DNA from 3 places in the Bacillus sp. N6 genome. Region 3 is predicted to be linked to each of the others. Evidence: riboswitches for the same ligand, from Rfam matches in the RefSeq annotation. Region 3 holds a riboswitch; each other region holds the start of a gene.
The links. Region 3 has a riboswitch for S-adenosylmethionine ahead of ACUXVC_RS01010 (MetQ/NlpA family ABC transporter substrate-binding protein). Riboswitches for the same ligand answer to the same signal wherever they lie in the genome.
Positions count from the first base shown of each region.

Region 1: linked by a shared signal. The riboswitch ahead of ACUXVC_RS15895 (M20 family metallopeptidase) and the one ahead of ACUXVC_RS01010 (MetQ/NlpA family ABC transporter substrate-binding protein) in region 3 are both predicted to bind S-adenosylmethionine.
Region 2: linked by a shared signal. The riboswitch ahead of ACUXVC_RS21435 (bifunctional homocysteine S-methyltransferase/methylenetetrahydrofolate reductase) and the one ahead of ACUXVC_RS01010 (MetQ/NlpA family ABC transporter substrate-binding protein) in region 3 are both predicted to bind S-adenosylmethionine.

Region 1 covers NZ_CM127843.1:3,083,895-3,090,189, forward strand. Annotated here, with positions in the region: gene ACUXVC_RS15875 (MFS transporter) at 1-444, opposite strand, end outside; gene ACUXVC_RS15880 (TetR/AcrR family transcriptional regulator) at 507-1,103, opposite strand; gene ACUXVC_RS15885 (SDR family oxidoreductase) at 1,385-2,149, opposite strand; gene ACUXVC_RS15890 (Lrp/AsnC family transcriptional regulator) at 2,319-2,759, shown strand; gene ACUXVC_RS15895 (M20 family metallopeptidase) at 2,926-4,131, opposite strand; SAM riboswitch class I at 4,220-4,321, opposite strand; gene ACUXVC_RS15900 (AAA domain-containing protein) at 4,398-6,295, opposite strand, start outside.
Region 2 covers NZ_CM127843.1:4,164,809-4,171,103, forward strand. Annotated here, with positions in the region: gene metH (methionine synthase) at 1-274, opposite strand, end outside; gene ACUXVC_RS21435 (bifunctional homocysteine S-methyltransferase/methylenetetrahydrofolate reductase) at 274-2,106, opposite strand; SAM riboswitch class I at 2,177-2,286, opposite strand; SAM riboswitch class I at 2,490-2,600, shown strand; gene metI (cystathionine gamma-synthase/O-acetylhomoserine thiolyase) at 2,695-3,807, shown strand; gene metC (cystathionine beta-lyase) at 3,804-4,967, shown strand; gene ACUXVC_RS21450 (cysteine hydrolase family protein) at 5,135-5,647, shown strand; gene ACUXVC_RS21455 (ArsR/SmtB family transcription factor) at 6,081-6,295, shown strand, end outside.
Region 3 covers NZ_CM127843.1:170,694-176,988, forward strand. Annotated here, with positions in the region: gene ACUXVC_RS00995 (SDR family oxidoreductase) at 1-450, shown strand, start outside; gene ACUXVC_RS01000 (methionine ABC transporter permease) at 576-1,244, opposite strand; gene ACUXVC_RS01005 (methionine ABC transporter ATP-binding protein) at 1,219-2,259, opposite strand; gene ACUXVC_RS01010 (MetQ/NlpA family ABC transporter substrate-binding protein) at 2,272-3,084, opposite strand; SAM riboswitch class I at 3,170-3,284, opposite strand; gene ACUXVC_RS01015 (NAD(P)-dependent alcohol dehydrogenase) at 3,364-4,272, opposite strand; gene ACUXVC_RS01020 (DUF6612 family protein) at 4,430-5,194, shown strand; gene ACUXVC_RS01025 (FAD-binding oxidoreductase) at 5,261-6,295, shown strand, end outside.

The DNA of each region.
Region 1 (6,295 bases), 2.4 Mb from region 3:
GGTCGTTATAGGTAAACCTAATACAGTTGCGAACATTAAACCTGCAAGTACAATTGATGCAGCTTTTCCCCTTGAATCAGAGTGAACCAATGTCGCAGAAAAGGAAATCGCAACTCCAAAAGCTGAAGCTGAAGCAATACCAGTTATAATACGTGAAATCATCATAATATCATAGTTCCAAGCGATAGCTCCGAGCGATTGACCAATTAAAAATATGAACATTAAAAACAATAATGCTTGTTTGCTGCGCATTCGTAAGAGGATTGCAGTTAAAATGGGGCCTCCTATTACCATTGCTCCTGCATAAGCTGAAATTAAATACCCAATAGATGATACAGGAACCTGGAATGCAAGAGCAAGTTCATTCATCATACCTGCAACCATAAATTCTGATGTAGTCATACAAAAGATTGCTAAAGCTAATAAATAAATAATCGATGGCATAAAAACACTCCTTATTCATTATTGTAATGATCGGTACAAAAATAGTGCGAAAAAAGAGCGCACTAAGCGCCACAAATAGACTCTATTGTTCCTTTGATAACTTGTTCAGACAACATCCGATTTTGCATCGATACATTAAGAACACGGAATCCGTAATAACTGCTTAAAAGCAGACTAGCTAATTCCTCAGCTGATTGCTTCTTTGAAATTTCACCTGTTTGCAATCCTTCCTCCATCACTGTTTCAATAGCTTGTTTAAGAAGTTCAACATGCTTCGAGAAAATTTCTTGTACCATTAAATCGTTTTTAGCACGTTCTATACTGGCATTAATCAATAAACATCCTTTTTGATCCATATTCTCAAAGTCTTCTTTCAATGCCCATTCAAAAAAATTACTTAATCGTTCTTTAACTGGAATTGAAGTATGTAACAATTTCCTTTGTTCCCTAATCCCAATTTCATGGTAGCGTTCTAATACTTGTTTATACAGTTCATGTTTACTACCGAAAGTATTGTATAAACTTCCTTTTCCAAGTCCTGTATCACTGCATAAATCTTGTGTAGAACACCCTTCATATCCTCTTAACCAAAATGTTTTCATTGCAACATCTACAATTGAGGAATAATCAAACTCTCGAGGTCTGCCGCGTTTATTCAATCGTATCCTCCTCTCATTTTAAAGATAACATGAATAGAATACCCTTTTTGTACCATGCGGTCAATAATTTTGTTTTATTGTTACTGTAAAATAAAATTTGATTATTTTAGATTACGAATAATGAAAAATAGCCCCCTTATTCAAATTGCCTAGCGAAAAAATCACGTTTTAATAGACTTCTTTATCATCCCTACCTTTCTATAAATTACTAGTTATGAAACAAGGATCGTTTCATAACTAGTAATTTACTTGATTATCTTGATAGGTATGGAGTAGTGCCCCTATAAACAAAACCCACCAGAAACATCTAAAATCTGCCCCGTTACCCAGCGGCTATCAGAAGAAGCAAGGAATGCTACTGCATCTGCAATATCTTCAACTTGCCCTATTCGTCCGAACACAGATGAGTTTGTAGCAAAATTTCGTATTTCTGGATTATCTAGCAATTTTGCATTGATATCTGTCTTCGTATATCCAGGCATAATTGTATTCACTGTTATACCTCTTTCTCCAAGGTGTTTAGCTAGAGGCAGTGTCATCGTATTAAGCGCACCTTTACTTAAGCCGTATGCAATTGAGCCTGTAAAACCAAGCCTTACTTCAGCTGATGAAATGTTAATAATGCGGCCCTCTGCTCGTATTAATGGTAATGTTTGCTGGATTAAAAAGAATGGTGCTTTCATATTTACAGACATAATTTCATCAAAAACTTCTTCTGTCGTATTTTCAATCGTTCCTTGTGTACCTATCCCTGCATTGTTTACTAAAATATCAATCTCTGATGTACCAACTTTTATTTGTAATTCATTCTTTAACTGTTTTACTAGCTTTTTGACACCATCAATTGAATTGAGTTCAGCTTCAATTAAGAACGCTTTTCCTCCATTAGATTCAATCTCACTAATCGTTTCATCTGCAGCTGCCTTATTTCGACCGTAGTGAATCGCAACTAATGCTCCATCTTTCGCCAATCTCATCGCAATCGCACGGCCAATTCCGCGACTCGCTCCTGTTACTAACGCTACTTTTCCATCAAGATTCTTCATTTTTTCCATCCTTCCTAAATTTCCGTTTGATAAAAACCTATACTTATATTTTCATGTAAACACCAATCATTTTAAATATAGATTTATAGGGAATTTAGTCCATTCGCTTATGATATTATAGTTATAATTCGTAATTTACTTTAGAAAACAAAAATAAGGAGGCTACACAATGCAAAACGCCGTAAAACTGGATGAAATCGATCATAAAATTATGAACTTGTTGTATGAAAATGCGAGAATTTCTGTTTCAGAAATAGGACGAATTATATCCATGACGCAACCTGCTGTAAAAGAACGTATTAACAAGCTTGAAGATCAAGGAGTTATAGCGGCTTATCGAACGAAATTTGAGCCTGCAAAAATTAATAAAAACATTCAAGCATTCATCATGTTTAAAACGAGCCAATGCTCTGATTTTATCCAGTATTGTAATGCAGCTCCTGAAGTAACAGATTTATTTCGAATTAGTGGGGAATTTAATTATATGATGAAGGTCATGAGCGATTCGATGGATTCCCTCGCTGCATTTTTAGACTCCTTAATGCAATTTGGCTTGTCATCTCCTTTAATAGTATTAAAGAGTGAATTTGAGGAGAAATTGTCGTTTTGATAAAGGGATACGTATTATCCTCACTAACAGTAAAAGTTTCTCTTTCTTGAGAAAAACCAACAAAATCAATGACTAGTAAACAAAAAAGAACATTGATATTTCAATGTTCTTTTTGTATCTCTACTTATTAATTAGATTACTCTTTGAAAAGAGCACTTTAATCCCCTTACCCTTGATTCCTCTGCGCCTCTCTAAACTCCTCCTTCACCTTCTTTAACAACCCTTCTTCCGTAATTAATCGATACGCCGTATTTGCTAATGCTTTTGCCGATGTAATTAATGCTTTATCTCCAAGTTCTGAACGTGCTGCTTCTCTAAATTCATTCGTATGTGCAATTAAATCATCTGGTCCGATTTTAATGTACGGATGAATTGTCGGTACGACTTGACTTACGTTTCCTGCGTCGGTTGAACCGATCCCTACTCTTTCTTTACGATTTACATCTTCACCTAATAGTTCTAGTTCTTCCGCTACGATATCGTTATATGTTTTTGTTACGAGTAATTCATCGATTTCATTTTGGAATTGATGAATTTTTACTTTTGTACCTGTTGCTAACGCTGCTCCCTCAGCAATGTTTTTTACTTTTTCTGTTACTTCTGCACATCTTTTTCGCGTTGCTGCGCGGATGAAGAATCTTGCTGCGGCATAGTCAGGAATAATATTAGGTGCTTTTCCTCCCTCTGTAATGACGCCATGAATTCTCACGTCTGACGGAAGTTGTTGGCGAAGTGCATTAATACCGTTATAAAGCTGAATAACCGCATCTAATGCGTTAATCCCTTCTTCTGGCGAAGCTGCAGCGTGAGCTGTTTTTCCGTAAAAATGAAAATCAAGTGGATCGACTGCTAGTGAAGGACTCGTTGTCGCTGTTTTTCCGCTCGGATGAATCATAAGCGCCGCATCAATGTCTTTAAATAAACCTGCCTTTACATAACTTGATTTCGCGCTACCATTTGGCCCGCCTTCTTCTGCTGGCGTACCAAACACAACAACTTCCCCGCCAATTTCTTCAAGCGTTTCTGATAATGCAATTGCTGCTGCAACACTAATTGTGCCGATTAAATTGTGACCACACGCATGGCCTAGTCCTGGTAAAGCGTCGTACTCCGCTAAAAATGCGATTGCTGGCCCTTGTTTTCCAGAGCTTTTTCGCGCGATAAATCCCGTTTCATGTCCGGCTATATTGTGCTGCAACTGAAATCCTGCACTGCCTAGCAATAAACTTAACGTTCTAGATGCATAAAACTCTTGGTTACCAATCTCTGGATTCGCATGAATATCATGACTTGTTTCTATGTACTTTTCCTTATTTCTTTCGATACTCTCTTCAATTGTTTTTCTTTGTGACGTTACTCCTGTCGCTCCCATTGTTCTTCCTCCTTTTATTTTCACGTAAAAAAGCCTCTTTCTAAAAGATAGAAAGAGGCTTCTGTATATACAGTCAAAATGAGCTTCTTTCTTATCTTTCAAGTTACCTTGCTGGAATTGGCACAGTATTCATAACGAATCCGCTGCCGAGGTATCATAGGGCCAGTCCCTCCACCTCTCGTGATAAGAATTTTCATAAAATTATATTAAATTATTTTTTATTCTAAGTTCATTCCAAGTAAAAGTCAAGGAATTCCTATCCGAATTTACCGATTATCTAAAAATCCTTTTAATACACCAATTGTTTCTGGTGCTTGCAGTCTTGCACATACGTACGGAAATTCCGTACTACCTTCAAATATCATTTGAGATGTGAGCGGTGCGCCTGCCCAGAAGATTTCATCATCAATTACGATAAACGGGAATGCTTTATTTTGTCTTTGTAACTTTACATTTTTCAGTGGAACTGGTCCATCACTATAAACTGTTATCTGTGCATTTGTACGCATTAACGCTTGCCATACTCGCTTATCCACTTGTTTTGTACTTGGAAGTGAAATAATAATTTTTCGTTTTGCGGCTAGAATATCTTTTAATAGCCCTTTCGGCTCTTCAAGATTCATTTCCATAAACCAGCGTAAACGTTTCGAAATTTTCCGTTCCCACAATTGTCTCGATGTCGTGCGATCATACACATCTCCATGACGTTCTATATGAGCTGTTAATTGCGATAACGCTTGTTTTCTAGAAAGATTTTTACGCATATAATGGCAATCTGATAATTGAATGAACTTCCCTCTCGCCCTTGTCACTGCTACATTGACGAGGCGATGGTTTTTGTGATCAAAGAATAATACGCCAGGTCGTTCCTGCGGATAACTGTCAACTGTATCAAAGATCATCATATCTCTTTCAGAACCTTGGAACTTATGAACTGTCGCCGCTAAAACTGGTATGTTTTGATATTTCGTTCTCTGCAACATTTCTCTAATACACGTCGATAAAAAGCGTGACTGCGCCCTGTAAGGTGTCACAACACCAATCGACTGAACACCGTCTAACAATCCGATTAACATCATTTGCATCGCTACTAAACCAGACATAATGTTAAAACGTGAACCAGAAGCAGCATCTTTTAACGAAAAAGCTCCCATTTGGCTCGTATCAAATAAAACACTCGCTTCATTTGCGAACGGCTGCAATTGCGCAAGTTCTTTACGCTCTGAAACAGACGGATGATCATATACTCTGTTTTTATAAATAAATGAATTCGTAAACTTCGATATATCCGCATGCATACGTCTTTGTTCCTGCAACATAAATAGGTTCGGATGCGCTTCTGATTTATTTACAGAATCAACAATCCCAGCGTGGTAAAACATATCTTCCCCAAGCCATTTGCGAACGAGTTCATGGTTTGCCATCGCAATTGGAGGTAATTGTAAAAAATCACCGCAAACGACGATACGTTTTCCAAGTGAAGCAGCTAATGCGATTTGCGGAACGAACGCCATACTCACTTCATCTACGACAACTAAATCGAATGTACGCTCATAAATAAGTGAATCAATGGCACATTTCGATAAAGTTGCACCAATTACTTTCGCATTTTCAATATACTCTTTTTCTACTTCTTTAATTTTAGCCTTTTGCTTTCGAAGATCACTTTCAATCTCTTGTATACGCTTCTTATCAGCAGATGTTGCTTTATACGATAAGATTTTTTCACGAAGATCTTGGCGTGACTCTTCTAAGTAGAGTCTTTCCTCACCCCATGATCCGTTCGTCGTTTCAACTAACTTAGATGCAAGTAACGTTTCATGATTTCGTATATGTTCATGCTGACTATAACCGTAACGAACAATTTCGCCAGGCGTCCATTTCTTTTTCTTTTCAATTTGCTTCGTTACTTCACTCATTAATACGTCTACTGCCGCGTTACTATGAGCTAACACAAGTACCGATTTTCCTTTTTGATAATGAGCCGAAATAATACGTGATAAATTGTAAGACTTCCCTGTTCCCGGCGGTCCCCATACGTACGTTGTCGGATTATAAAACGAACGATATGCCAGTTCATTTTTTGGATTTTTCATCTTCTCAATATGTTTCGGACTGCTCGTCCCATCAACAAGACGCTTTATACGATTACGTTTCAGCTTAT
Region 2 (6,295 bases), 1.4 Mb from region 3:
GTTCTTCATCTAAATGAGACAGCTCATAATCACTTAGTACAATATTCGTTGCCCCAAATGTATTTGTTTCAATAATATCCGCTCCAGCTTCAATATAAGCTTTATGAATCTTTAAAATAACGTCTGGTCTTGTTTCTACTAAATATTCATTACAGCCCTCGTACTCTTCTCCTCCGAAATCTTCAGCAGTTAAATCCTCTTGCTGAATCATTGTTCCCATTGCACCATCTAATATTAAAATGCTATTTTGTAATTTTTCTTCTATACACTTCATCAATTAATACCTTCTTTCACTTCTTGCTTTTCTCTTACATATTTAACAAGATGTTCTGTAATTTCATATTTTAAAAATGGTGTAATAAGATAAATACCATTAAAATATTTCATCGCTGCGTCGATCAATTCTTGCGAAATGCGAATCCCTTCCTCAATTGCCGCCTCTTTCGTTTCGTGTCCATCCATTCTCTCTCTTATTTCTTCTGGAAGAGTAATACCCGGTACCTCAAAATGAAGAAAATCTGCATTCCGCTTACTTACTAACGGCATAATTCCAATAAAAATAGGTTGTTCCAAATGCTTTGTCGCTTCATACACTTCTTCAATTAACGCGATATCGTAAATTGGCTGAGTTAAAAAATATTCCGCTCCAGCATCTATTTTTCGTTCCATTCGCTTAACCGCTGCTTTTAAGTGCCTCACGTGAGGATTAAATGCGCCGCCTACAGAAAACCTTGTCGCCGGTCCAATTGATTTCCCTAAAATTGAACGTCCATCGTTCATTTCTTTAATCATTTTAATGAGCTCAATAGAGGACAAATCGTATACAGAAGTTGCACCAGGAAAATCACCAACGCGCGCTGGATCACCAGTTAAAGCTAACACTTCTTCCATCCCTAACGCCGATAAACCTAACAAATGAGATTGTAGTCCAATGACGTTATGATCCCTACACGTTAAATGTGTCAATACCGGGATATCATGCTTCGTTAATAACGCACCCATTGCCATATTAGAAATACGAGGCGATGCTAATGAATTATCTGCTAGAGTAATAGCATCTGCTCCCGCTCTTTTTAAAGCTCTTGCTCCTTCAAAAAACCGCTGTGTATCTAACGTTTTCGGTGGATCTAATTCCACTACAACTGTCGTTTGTTTTTTCGCTTTCTCTGCTAGAGTGACGTGAGCCTTCGAACGTTTCTCATGCGTATGAACAACTTTCGGCCTTTGAATGGTGTCTTTTTCTATTACAGGTGTAACATTCGCAACAGCGTGCTTCATACTTTGAATATGTTCTGGAGTCGTACCACAACAACCACCTAATAACCGAATACCTTGCTCAATAAATCTCGGCGTCATCGCCTCAAAATAAGCTGGGCTTCCCTCATATACGTAACGTCCCTCCACATAATTCGGGAGACCTGCATTTGGGTATGCTGATAAATAGCCATTTTGCGGAATCGATATCATTTTGAAAGCCTCCGTCATATGAAGCGGCCCTAGTTGACAATTTAATCCAACAACATTTGCACCGTAATCTATAAGTTGCTTTAATATTTCATTGACATCATTTCCATTTTGAGTCGTACCTGCTTCATGTAACGCTAATTGAGCAACAATTGGAATGTTCGTTTGCTTACGCAATACTTTAACAGCATGAAGTAATTCAAATTCATCGTAAAAAGTTTCTAATAGTAATCCATCAACCTGTTCTTCTAGTAAAGCCCCTGCCTGTTCAAGTAGCATAAACTCCCTTTCCATATCAGTCGTTGTAACGGCTCCGATATGTTTCATACCACCAATTGTTCCTAAAATTGCATTTTTATCTGTCACAGATGCTTTCGCCAGTTTTACTGCCGCTCTATTAATTTCTGTAACTTGATTTTCTAAGCCGTACATACGTAATTTCGCCTCATTTGCTCCATACGTATTCGTTTGAATTACATCTGCTCCAGCAGCTACATATTGTTTATGAATCGATATAATTAAGTCTGGATCAGATACATTCAATTCTTCAAAGCTACTTTGCAAGCCATGTGAATGCAATAACGTCCCAACCGCACCATCACCTATTACAATTCCTTTTGATAATAAATCTAGTAATTTCACGAATCTCCCTCATTTCTATCAATATAAAAACCCCCTCTTCACTTTGAAGAGGGGGACATAATCGTTCCTCCTCTTATTATGCAAAACATTCGTTTTGCAGGTATTAGCACCGTTTCAAACATTTCGTTTGAAGGTTGCCGGGTTTCACAGGGCCTTTCCCTCCACCGCTCTCAATAAGAGTTGTCTTTATTATTTTATTTATGTAGCTAAAAGGAAATGCGTTCCCCTTTTAACAATGTTTGTTAATTTTTTAATAAATTTAGCATGCACAAAAGTAAAAGTCAATGACACTTGCGGAAAAATAAAAATTTTTCAAAATAAAGTTGCAATTCAATTATCTTTTGTTGTAAAGTTAAAAACATAATAAAAATTTCATACGAACATTCTTATCTAGAGAGGTAGAGGGACTGGCCCTGTGACGCCTCAGCAACCATTAACATTTTGTTAATAAGGTGCTAATTCCAGCAAATTGTGAAAGATTTGACAGATGAGAAGAAGACTCTATTCAAACCGAAAGCCTTCTTCTTAGAAGGCTTTTTTTATTTTATATTCACTTAATGTTTCAATTTAAAAAGGAGGAATTTTCACATGTCAACAATCGAAACAAAACTAGCACAAATCGGCAATCGCAGTGAAACTACAACTGGAACGGTTAATCCACCAGTTTATTTCTCAACCGCTTATCGTCATGAAGGAATTGGTAAATCTACTGGCTTTGACTATTCACGAACTGGCAATCCAACTCGAGGTCTTTTAGAACAGGCAATCGCAGACTTAGAATATGGCGAACAAGGTTATGCCTGTAGTTCAGGGATGGCGGCTGTTCTCCTCGTCCTTTCTCTATTCCGCTCTGGAGACGAACTTATTGTATCTGAAGATTTATACGGTGGAACGTATCGATTATTTTCTGAACATGAAAAAAAGTGGAATGTTCGATGTAGATACGTAAATACACAGTCTATTAAACAAATTGAGCAAGCTATCACAACTGAAACGAAGGCTATTTTCATAGAAACTCCAACTAATCCATTAATGCAAGTTACTGATATTGCTGCAGTCGCAACTGTAGCGAAAAGGCACGGACTACTTCTTATTGTAGACAACACATTCTACACACCTTATATACAGCAACCATTAACAGAAGGTGCTGACATTGTACTTCACAGCGCAACGAAATATTTAGGGGGACATAACGATGTACTAAGCGGACTTGTCGTTGCAAAAGGAAAGGAACTTTGTGAAGAAATCGCTCATTATCATAATGCATCAGGTGCAGTTTTAAGCCCATTTGACTCATGGTTATTAATTCGCGGTATGAAAACGTTAGCGCTTCGCATGAGACAGCATGAAGAAAATGCGAAAGCAGTTGTTGCATATTTAAATGATGAAGACGGGGTGACAGATGTATTTTATCCTGGAAGAGGCGGCATGATTTCATTTCGCCTTAAAGATGAAGCTTGGATTAATCCATTCTTACAATCTTTATCCTTAATTACATTTGCCGAAAGTCTTGGTGGTGTAGAAAGTTTAATGACTTATCCAGCAACGCAAACACATGCTGATATTCCTGAAGAAATTAGAACAGCAAACGGTGTATGTAATCGTCTTCTTCGATTCTCCGTTGGCATTGAAAATAGTAACGATTTAATTCAAGACTTAAAGCAAGCCATTACACTTGTAAAAGAAGGTGTAAGAATATGAGTTATTCTATAGATACACTCTTACTACACAACCAATATAAACATGACTCGCAAACAGGAGCTGTGAACGTTCCTATCTATAACACATCAACTTTTCACCAGTTTGATGTAGATACGTTCGGAAAATATGACTATAGCAGGTCAGGAAATCCAACTCGTGAAGCTCTTGAAGATATCATTGCTTTATTAGAAGGTGGAACAAAGGGATTCGCCTTTGCATCAGGCATTGCAGCGATTTCCACTGCATTCCTCCTTCTTTCACAAGGTGATCACGTACTCATTTCAGAAGATGTATACGGAGGAACTTACCGAGGGATAACTGAGGTACTCTCCCGTTACGGTGTTTCACATACATTTGTTGATATGACCAATTTAGAAGAAATAAAACAAAGCATTAAACCAAATACAAAGCTCTTTTATGTAGAAACACCTTCTAATCCACTTTTAAAGGTGACAGATATTCGCGAGGTTTCTAAACTTGCAAAATCTATTGGGGCTCTTACTTTTGTTGATAATACATTTTTGACACCACTATTCCAAAAACCACTTGAACTTGGAGCTGATGTTGTTCTTCATAGTGCCACAAAATTTATTGCTGGGCATAGTGATGTTACTGCCGGATTAGCAGTAGTAAAAGATGCAGAACTCGCTCAAAAACTTGGATTTTTACAAAATGCATTCGGTGCTATTTTAGGACCTCAAGATTGTTCTCTCGTACTTCGCGGTCTAAAAACATTACATGTACGCCTCGAGCATTCAGCTAAAAATGCCAATAAAATTGCACATTATTTACAAGAGCACGCTAAAGTACAAAATGTCTATTATCCGGGATTACAAACACATCTCGGATTTGATATTCAACAATCTCAAGCAACATCAGCTGGAGCAGTCTTATCATTTACTTTGCAGTCAGAAGATGCACTCCGCCAATTTTTATCAAAAGTAAAATTACCTGTTTTTGCAGTTAGTTTAGGAGCTGTAGAGTCAATTCTTTCTTATCCAGCAAAAATGTCACATGCAGCACTGTCGCAAGAAGCTCGTGATGAAAGAGGAATCTCTAATTCATTACTTCGGTTATCAGTCGGTCTTGAAAATGTTAACGATTTAATATCCGATTTTGAAGATGCCCTTTCTTATGTAGAAGAACCTGTAAATGCATAGAGAAAAAAGAAGATATGAGAATAGGTTTTCATATCTTCTTTTTATGCGATTTAGTTATATTCATTTGAATTTTTTTCTTTTCTTATAGTCCAAAAAATAAAAGTATATCATCTATTTCTAAATAATGGATTAATTGATATATTAAGAAATACAAAGGGGTGAAGATAATGGATACTTGTGCAGATATTTTAATCGTTATCGATTTACAAAATGGCGTATGTTATGGCGGAGAGCATTTATTTGATTTACAGAACTTACTAACAAAAGTAAATAAAAGAATTTCTTCATACAGAAAATTAAATAAACCAATCCTTTTTGTTCAACATTGTGATGATGATTTAGTACCCGAGAAAGAAATTTGGGCTATTCATACCGATCTTGATGTTCAAGAACAAGATTTTTTTGTAAGAAAAACACATGCAAATTCATTTTATAAAACAAACTTAAAAGAAATTTTAGATCAATTATCTGTAAATCCCATTGAATTTTGCGGTGCCCAAACAGAGTACTGTATGGATGCTACGATTAAGTTTGCCCACGGACTGGGATACGAAAACTTTATGGTACAGAAAACAACCTCTACGTTGAATAATCCTTTTATGTCCGCAAAAGAGACAATTGATTTTTACGAGAACATATGGAATCACAGATTTTTAACGTTGCTAAAAGATGCATTTTAGAATAAATGACTAATGACTTGATTATCCTAAGATTTATCAGCCGTAATCAAATATTTCATTATCACCATAAAGAAGCGAATTACATTCAGCTTCTTTTCTTTTAACCTGTTTTATATTCTATATATATCATTATAATTCCTTTGTCATATTATTTTAAAAATTTAGTATATTCATTTGAAAGAATAAGAAAATCATGATAAAATTGTGTTACAAATATATCTATATCTTTCAATTTTTAAAACGCATCGAAATTTTCACCCAAAAATGTCATTTTACAAAAACGTGCTAATTTACCTATTTTATTTACATCATGGTCTCTTTTCTTACAATTTCTTTACTTTAGGACTTTTTTTCTGCAACAACTATTTTCTTTTCTTTAAATTTTTGGTATGTATAGTATGGTATAATAGCTCACACGGAGGTGGAAAAGAACATGTTAGAAACCTTTCAAAAAGAATTAGAACTATATGAAAGTAATGCAGAATTATTAAAAGTGCTGGCTCATCCTGTTCGTTTATGTATCGTAAAAGGATTAATTGAGCGCGGTCCAAGCAACGTTTCTACAATGTACACTGGCTTAAACATGCCACAATCTACAATTTCACAGCATTTAGCAAAATTAAAAAGCGCTAAAATCGTTTCTAGTGA
Region 3 (6,295 bases):
AATAATGATTTCTCTACGTTGACTGCTGAAGAATTAGATAAGCATTATATGGTTAATATTCGTGCGACTACATTGCTCAGTAGTCAATTTGCCCGAGGATTTGATAAGAAATTTGGTGGTAGAATTGTTAATATGACTTCGGGGCAATTTCAAGGTCCTATGGCAGGAGAACTAGCTTATGCGACAACGAAGGGAGCTATTGATGCTCTTACTAGTACGTTGTCAGCAGAGGTAGCTCATTTAGGAATAACAGTGAATGCAATTAATCCAGGACCAACTGATACAGGATGGATGACTGAAGAGATAAAACAAGGGTTAAAGCCGATGTTTCCTTTTGGCAGAATTGGTGAGCCAAAGGATGCAGCTAGACTCATTAAATTTTTAGTAAGTGAAGAAGCTGAGTGGATTACGGGGCAAGTTATTCATTCAGAAGGTGGATTTAAAAGGTAAAGTGAAACTTTAATCAGTGGGGGGGTTCATCACCCACTGATTATTAGTTGAACCAATCGGGCTTTTACTGCCCGTTAATGCGGGATAAAAAGAAGGTATCTCCCCCTGGGGAGATACCTTCTTTTTTAATCTTTCTTCAGTCTTCGTGCAACACCATTTCCTAAAGACTGTAATCCTTGAACGAGGATAATTAAAATAAAGACAGTTGCATACATTACTTCAGGCTCGTAGCGTAAATGTCCGAAGCGGTATGCTAAATCCCCTAGCCCGCCAGCACCCACAAGGCCAGCCATTGCTGTTGCGCCAATTAAGCCAATTGTTGCGATTGTTAATCCAAGTACAAGGGAGGGACGAGCTTCTTTAACCATGACGTGCCAAATGATTTTTATAGTAGAGACTCCCATCGCTTGGTAGGCTTCAATGACACCGCGATCGACTTCTAGTAAAGCTGTCTCCATTAAACGTGCGATATAAGGAGCTGTGAAGACGACAAGAGGTACGATAACACCTTGTACGCCAATGGATGTTCCCATTAGAAACTTTGTAAAAGGTAAGATGAAGAATAATAGAATGATAAATGGAAGAGAGCGAATGATATTAATAATTGTATTAAGAATAGGATAGATGATTTTATTTTCACGCTGCCCACCAGGTCTCGTTAAAACAAGTGTGACGCCAAGTGGCAGTGCAATAAGGATTGAGATGAGTAATGAAATAGATGTCATTTGAAAGGTTTGAATTGTGGCTTCCCATATGACTTTACCCCATTCATCCAAAAAGGACTTGTTTCCCATAATCTGTTCTACCTCCTTCTACAATGATTCCTTGCTCTTGTAAAAATGATAAAGCACGGTGGATTTCATTTTGTTCTCCTTGCATATGAACGACTAGTTTCCCATATGCTTCATGTTTTAACTGCGTAATATTACCGGATAAAATATTCGGATACACTTGGAAACGTTTTGTGGCAACAGCTAAGGCAGGTTCACCTGAAGTAGTGCCAATAAATGAAAGTGTTACAATTTCTCCAGTATTCTGTAGTTCTTTCTGTACCTCTTCTGGAATTTTAGCTGCAAAGGCGCTATTTACAAATTTCTTCGTTGTTACATGTTGTGGGTTTGTGAAAATATCTTTCACAGTCCCGCTTTCGACTACAGATCCATGTTCCATAACGGCAACGCGGTCGCATATACGTTGGATAACGTTCATTTCGTGTGTAATGAGTAAAATCGTAATTCCAATTTCTTCGTTAATCTTTAATAACAAATCAAGAATAGAATCAGTTGTTTCTGGATCTAAAGCACTCGTTGCTTCGTCACTTAATAACACTTCAGGCTCATGTGATAGTGCACGTGCAATTGCAACGCGCTGTTTTTGACCGCCAGAAAGTTCACTTGGATAAGCATCTTTTCGATTGAAAAGATCGACAATGCGTAAATATTTTTCTACCCTTTTTTTAATTTCCACTTTTGGAATACCAGCAAGGCGTAAAGGTAATGCAATGTTTTCATAGATGCTAACAGTTTTAAGTAAATTGAATCCTTGAAAGATCATTCCGATTTTTTGTCTCGCTTTTGCTAGTTCTTTTGTCGATAACGTTGTTAAGTCTTGTTCGTTTACAATGATATTTCCTGTCGTTGGTTTTTCTAATAAATTTACACATCGAATCAATGTACTTTTACCAGCGCCACTATACCCAATGATTCCAAATACCTCGCCTTTTTCTACTTTAAGGGAAGTAGACTTAAGAGCCTCAACATTCCCTTTTTTTGTTGTAAATACTTTGGATATGTTTTTTAATTCAATCATTATCGTCAGCTCCTACCAAGATGGTAAAACTGAACCATCAAATTTTTTCTCGATAAACTCTTTTACTTCTTTAGATTGATAAGCTTTCTTTAATTTATTTACAACGGCATCATCTTTATTTTCAGTACGAACAACAACCCAGTTCACATATGGTGAATCTTTTCCTTCGCGGAAAATAGAATCTTTCGCTGGACTTAATTTTGCACCTAATGCAAAGTTTGTGTTAATTGCAGCTGCTTTCACTTCACTTAGTTGCGTTGGTAATTGAGATGCCTCTAATTCGACAATCTTTAATTTTTTTGGATTTTCAATTACATCTTTTGCAGTCGCTTTTTCTGTAGCCTTTGGATCAACTTTTAAAACCCCTGCTTTTTCAAATAATTTTAAAGCTCGAAGTTCATTCGTTGGGTCATTTGGTACAGCAATTGCATCGCCCTCTTTTAAGTCTTTTACATCTTTTATATCTTTAGAATATACGCCCATAGGGAATGTTACTGTTGAAAATACTTCAGCTAATTTCATATTGCGTTCAGCTTTAAATACATCTAAATACGATTTCGTTTGGTAGCTATTTACATCAAGGCTTTTTTCATCTAAAGATACGTTTGGCGCTACATAATCATTAAATACTTTTATGTCAATTTCCAGACCATCTTTTGCTGCAACTTCTTTTACCTTTTCAAAAATTTGTTCATGTGGTCCACCTGTTACACCGACAGTAATCTTTTTCTCGTCTAATGCTTTTACCTCTTTATCTGAAATCGCGCTACATGCGCCTAATAATAATACTGCTCCGCTTACAATGCTTAATAATACCTTTTTCATCTATAAATCCCCCTTCATATACGTTCCAAAATAAAAAGCACCTCCCAAAAATAAGAGAGGTGCCGAATAGACGAAATAGATTCCTCTCTTATCTTCCAAAACGAAAACTCGTTTTGCAGGAATTAGCACCTTAGCTTATACGTCATAAGCTCGGTTGCCGGGCATCATCGGGCCAGTCCCTCCGCCACTCTTGATAAGAGTATGTGTATGTAGTTTTGAATATGGTACTAATAGTAAATCTTACAAAAAGAATTGTCAATTATATTTTCAGAATATATTTTATTTTAAGGTAATCGAAACATTTCCTTTCTTATGGCCCATTTCTACATACGTATGGGCTTCTACAACTTCTTCTAATCGGTAAGTTCTATCAATAACAGGTTTTAGCTTTTCTGTTTCAGCTAGTTGTTTTAGTAGGTTCATATCTTCTTTACTGACCTTTGCCATCATTCCGTTCACAGATACATATTTTCCATTAGGCATTAATGCATCTGTACAAAGAGACTTTTTATATTTTCCAACTGCGTCAAATATAATATCGTAGTGATCGCCCCGCTTAGTAAAATCTTCTTTCATATAATCAATTACGTTGTCTGCCCCTAAAGCTGTTACTAAATCGAAATTCGAACTACTACAAATGGCTGTGACAGTCGCCCCGAAGTATTTAGCAAGCTGTACGGCAGCTGTCCCTACTGACCCAGAGGCGCCGTATATAAGTACTCGTTGCCCTTTTTTTATCTGTCCTTTTCTAAGGAAGTGCAATGCTGAAGTTCCGCCAAAAGGAATAACGGCAGCTTCTTCATATGTCACATTGGTAGGTTTTAATGCTATTAATCCACTTTCATGCACGCATGTGTATTCCGCATAACCACCAAGGTTTAGTTCTGTTAATGCAAAAACTGGATCTCCTTTTTTAAATTGTGTTACATCTGATCCAATGTCTTCGATTTCACCGGATAACTCTACGCCAAGTATAGGTTTTCTCGGTTTTCTGAAACCTAATATGATCCGCATAGGAATCCAAAATAAGAGGGGGCTATTAAAGCCACGTATTCTACAATCTCCAGTCGATACACTTGTTGCGTGAATTTTAACTAATACTTCATTTTTCTTAGGTTTAGGCTTTTCTATATTTTGAAGCTGGAGAACATTAGGTGGTCCATACTTTGTGCAAATAATAGCTTTCATAATGACCTCCTGAAATGAGTTGTTATTATTTACATCATATTTAAACTTTTTCTCAAACATGTTGCTATATAGGAAATAAATTTAAAGAAGAATATTACGAATTATATAGATTTCATAGGAAAAGAGATGATATTATTTTTGGGAAGGAGGGGACGTTATGAAAAAATTTATTTTAATTTCAAGTTTAGTACTTGCAGTCGGTCTAGGAGTAGGGTGTAGTAATGAGAAAACAAAAAAGACTGATGAGCCGAAAAAAGAAGCTGTGCAGAAAGAAAAGGAATTAACAGCGAAGGATGTTTTCAATAAAGCGAATGAAGCTTTTAAAAACGAAGAAAATGTAACGATGACATATGATGTGGGAATAAAGGCTGAAGGAACAGAGATGAATGTAATAAAGGCCAAAATGCAATTAGAGCCGAAGCAAAAAAATTCTCGTTCTGAAATGAATGTTTCTGGTACAGAGGTTGTTGTTTATGATGTGGGTGGCAAAATTGCTGGTCAGTTGAAAAATCCTAATACGGGTGAAGTGATGTCTGTACCAGAGGAACAATTAAATGCTAACGGAATGAATGCAACTCAAGGAATGGTAGATAATTTAGAGATTCCATCGGAAATTTTAAATAAAGTGAAGATGGAGAAAAGTGGAGATAATTATAAGCTGAAGTTTGCATTAAAAGGGCAAGAGACAGAGAGTATGTTAGCTAGTATGGATGAAAAGCAGAAACAAATGCTACAAGGCCAAAATGCAAAGATAGAAGAAATAGATGGAGAATATATTATTACAAAAGATTTTAAATATGAATCAGCAAAGATAGATATGGTTATGAGTAGCAATGGTGAGGATAAAGCGCACATTATTACGGATGCGAAGTTTACATCGTATGATAAATTTGATCCAATACAATTGCCAGCAGCAAAGTAATCACTGTCAAGAGAGGTACCTGAAAGAACGGGTATCTCTTTTTGTTGCTAGTAAGGAGAGTGTCCTTTGAAAAAAAGAAAGATAGTAGTGGTCATTGTCGCATATACGGTTTTGCTTGCAACGTCTGTACATACGTATAAAAAACAAATTGATCATCCTATTATGAGTGATGTAGGTAAATTGCTTCCGACAAAAATAAAACGTGTTGAAAGTGCTACGGAAGAGCACTCGTTAATAAAATTAGTGCGAGATGCAAAAGTTTCAGGAGAGAAAATTTCCATTGCAGGCATGCAACATAGCCAAGGAGGACAGACATATTATCCGAATGGCACGATGCTCGATATGAAAGGATATAATAAAATATTAGAATTCGATCCAGAGAAGAAGCGTATTACAGTTCAAAGTGGTGTCACGTGGAATGATATTCAGAAGAAAATAAATCCATATGGCCTTGCGGTACAGGTCATGCAGTCTCAAAATATTTTTACTGTTGGTGGTTCATTAAGTGTAAATGTACATGGGCGTGATATTCGTCATGAGGCACTAATTGATACAGTAGATTCATTTAGATTGTTAATGGCAGATGGCACGATACGTAATGTAAGTAGAGAAGAAAATGCAGAGTTATTTCCATATGTCATTGGGGGTTACGGTTTATTTGGAGTTATTTTAGATGTGACGCTGAAGTTAACAGATGATGAATTATATGAAATGCACACAAGAATGATAGATTATAAAGAATACGCATCTTATTTCAAAGAGAAAGTGAAAAGAGATGAGAATGTTCGTATGCACTTAGCGCGTATTTCTGTTGCTCCAAATTCATTTTTAAAAGAGATGTATGTGACGGATTATACTTTGGCACAAAATCAAAATATGAGAGAAGAGTACAGTGAATTAAAGGAAGAAAATATTATAGCTGCACCTAAATTTTTACTTGGGTTATCACGTTATAGTGATTGGGGAAAGAATACATTTTGGGATATACAAAGAGGTTATTTTGAACGTACAGATGGAAAGTATGAGACGCGTAATAATGTTATGAGATCAGATAGTGCTTTTATGGAATATGAAAATCCAAATAGGACCGAAGTGTTACAA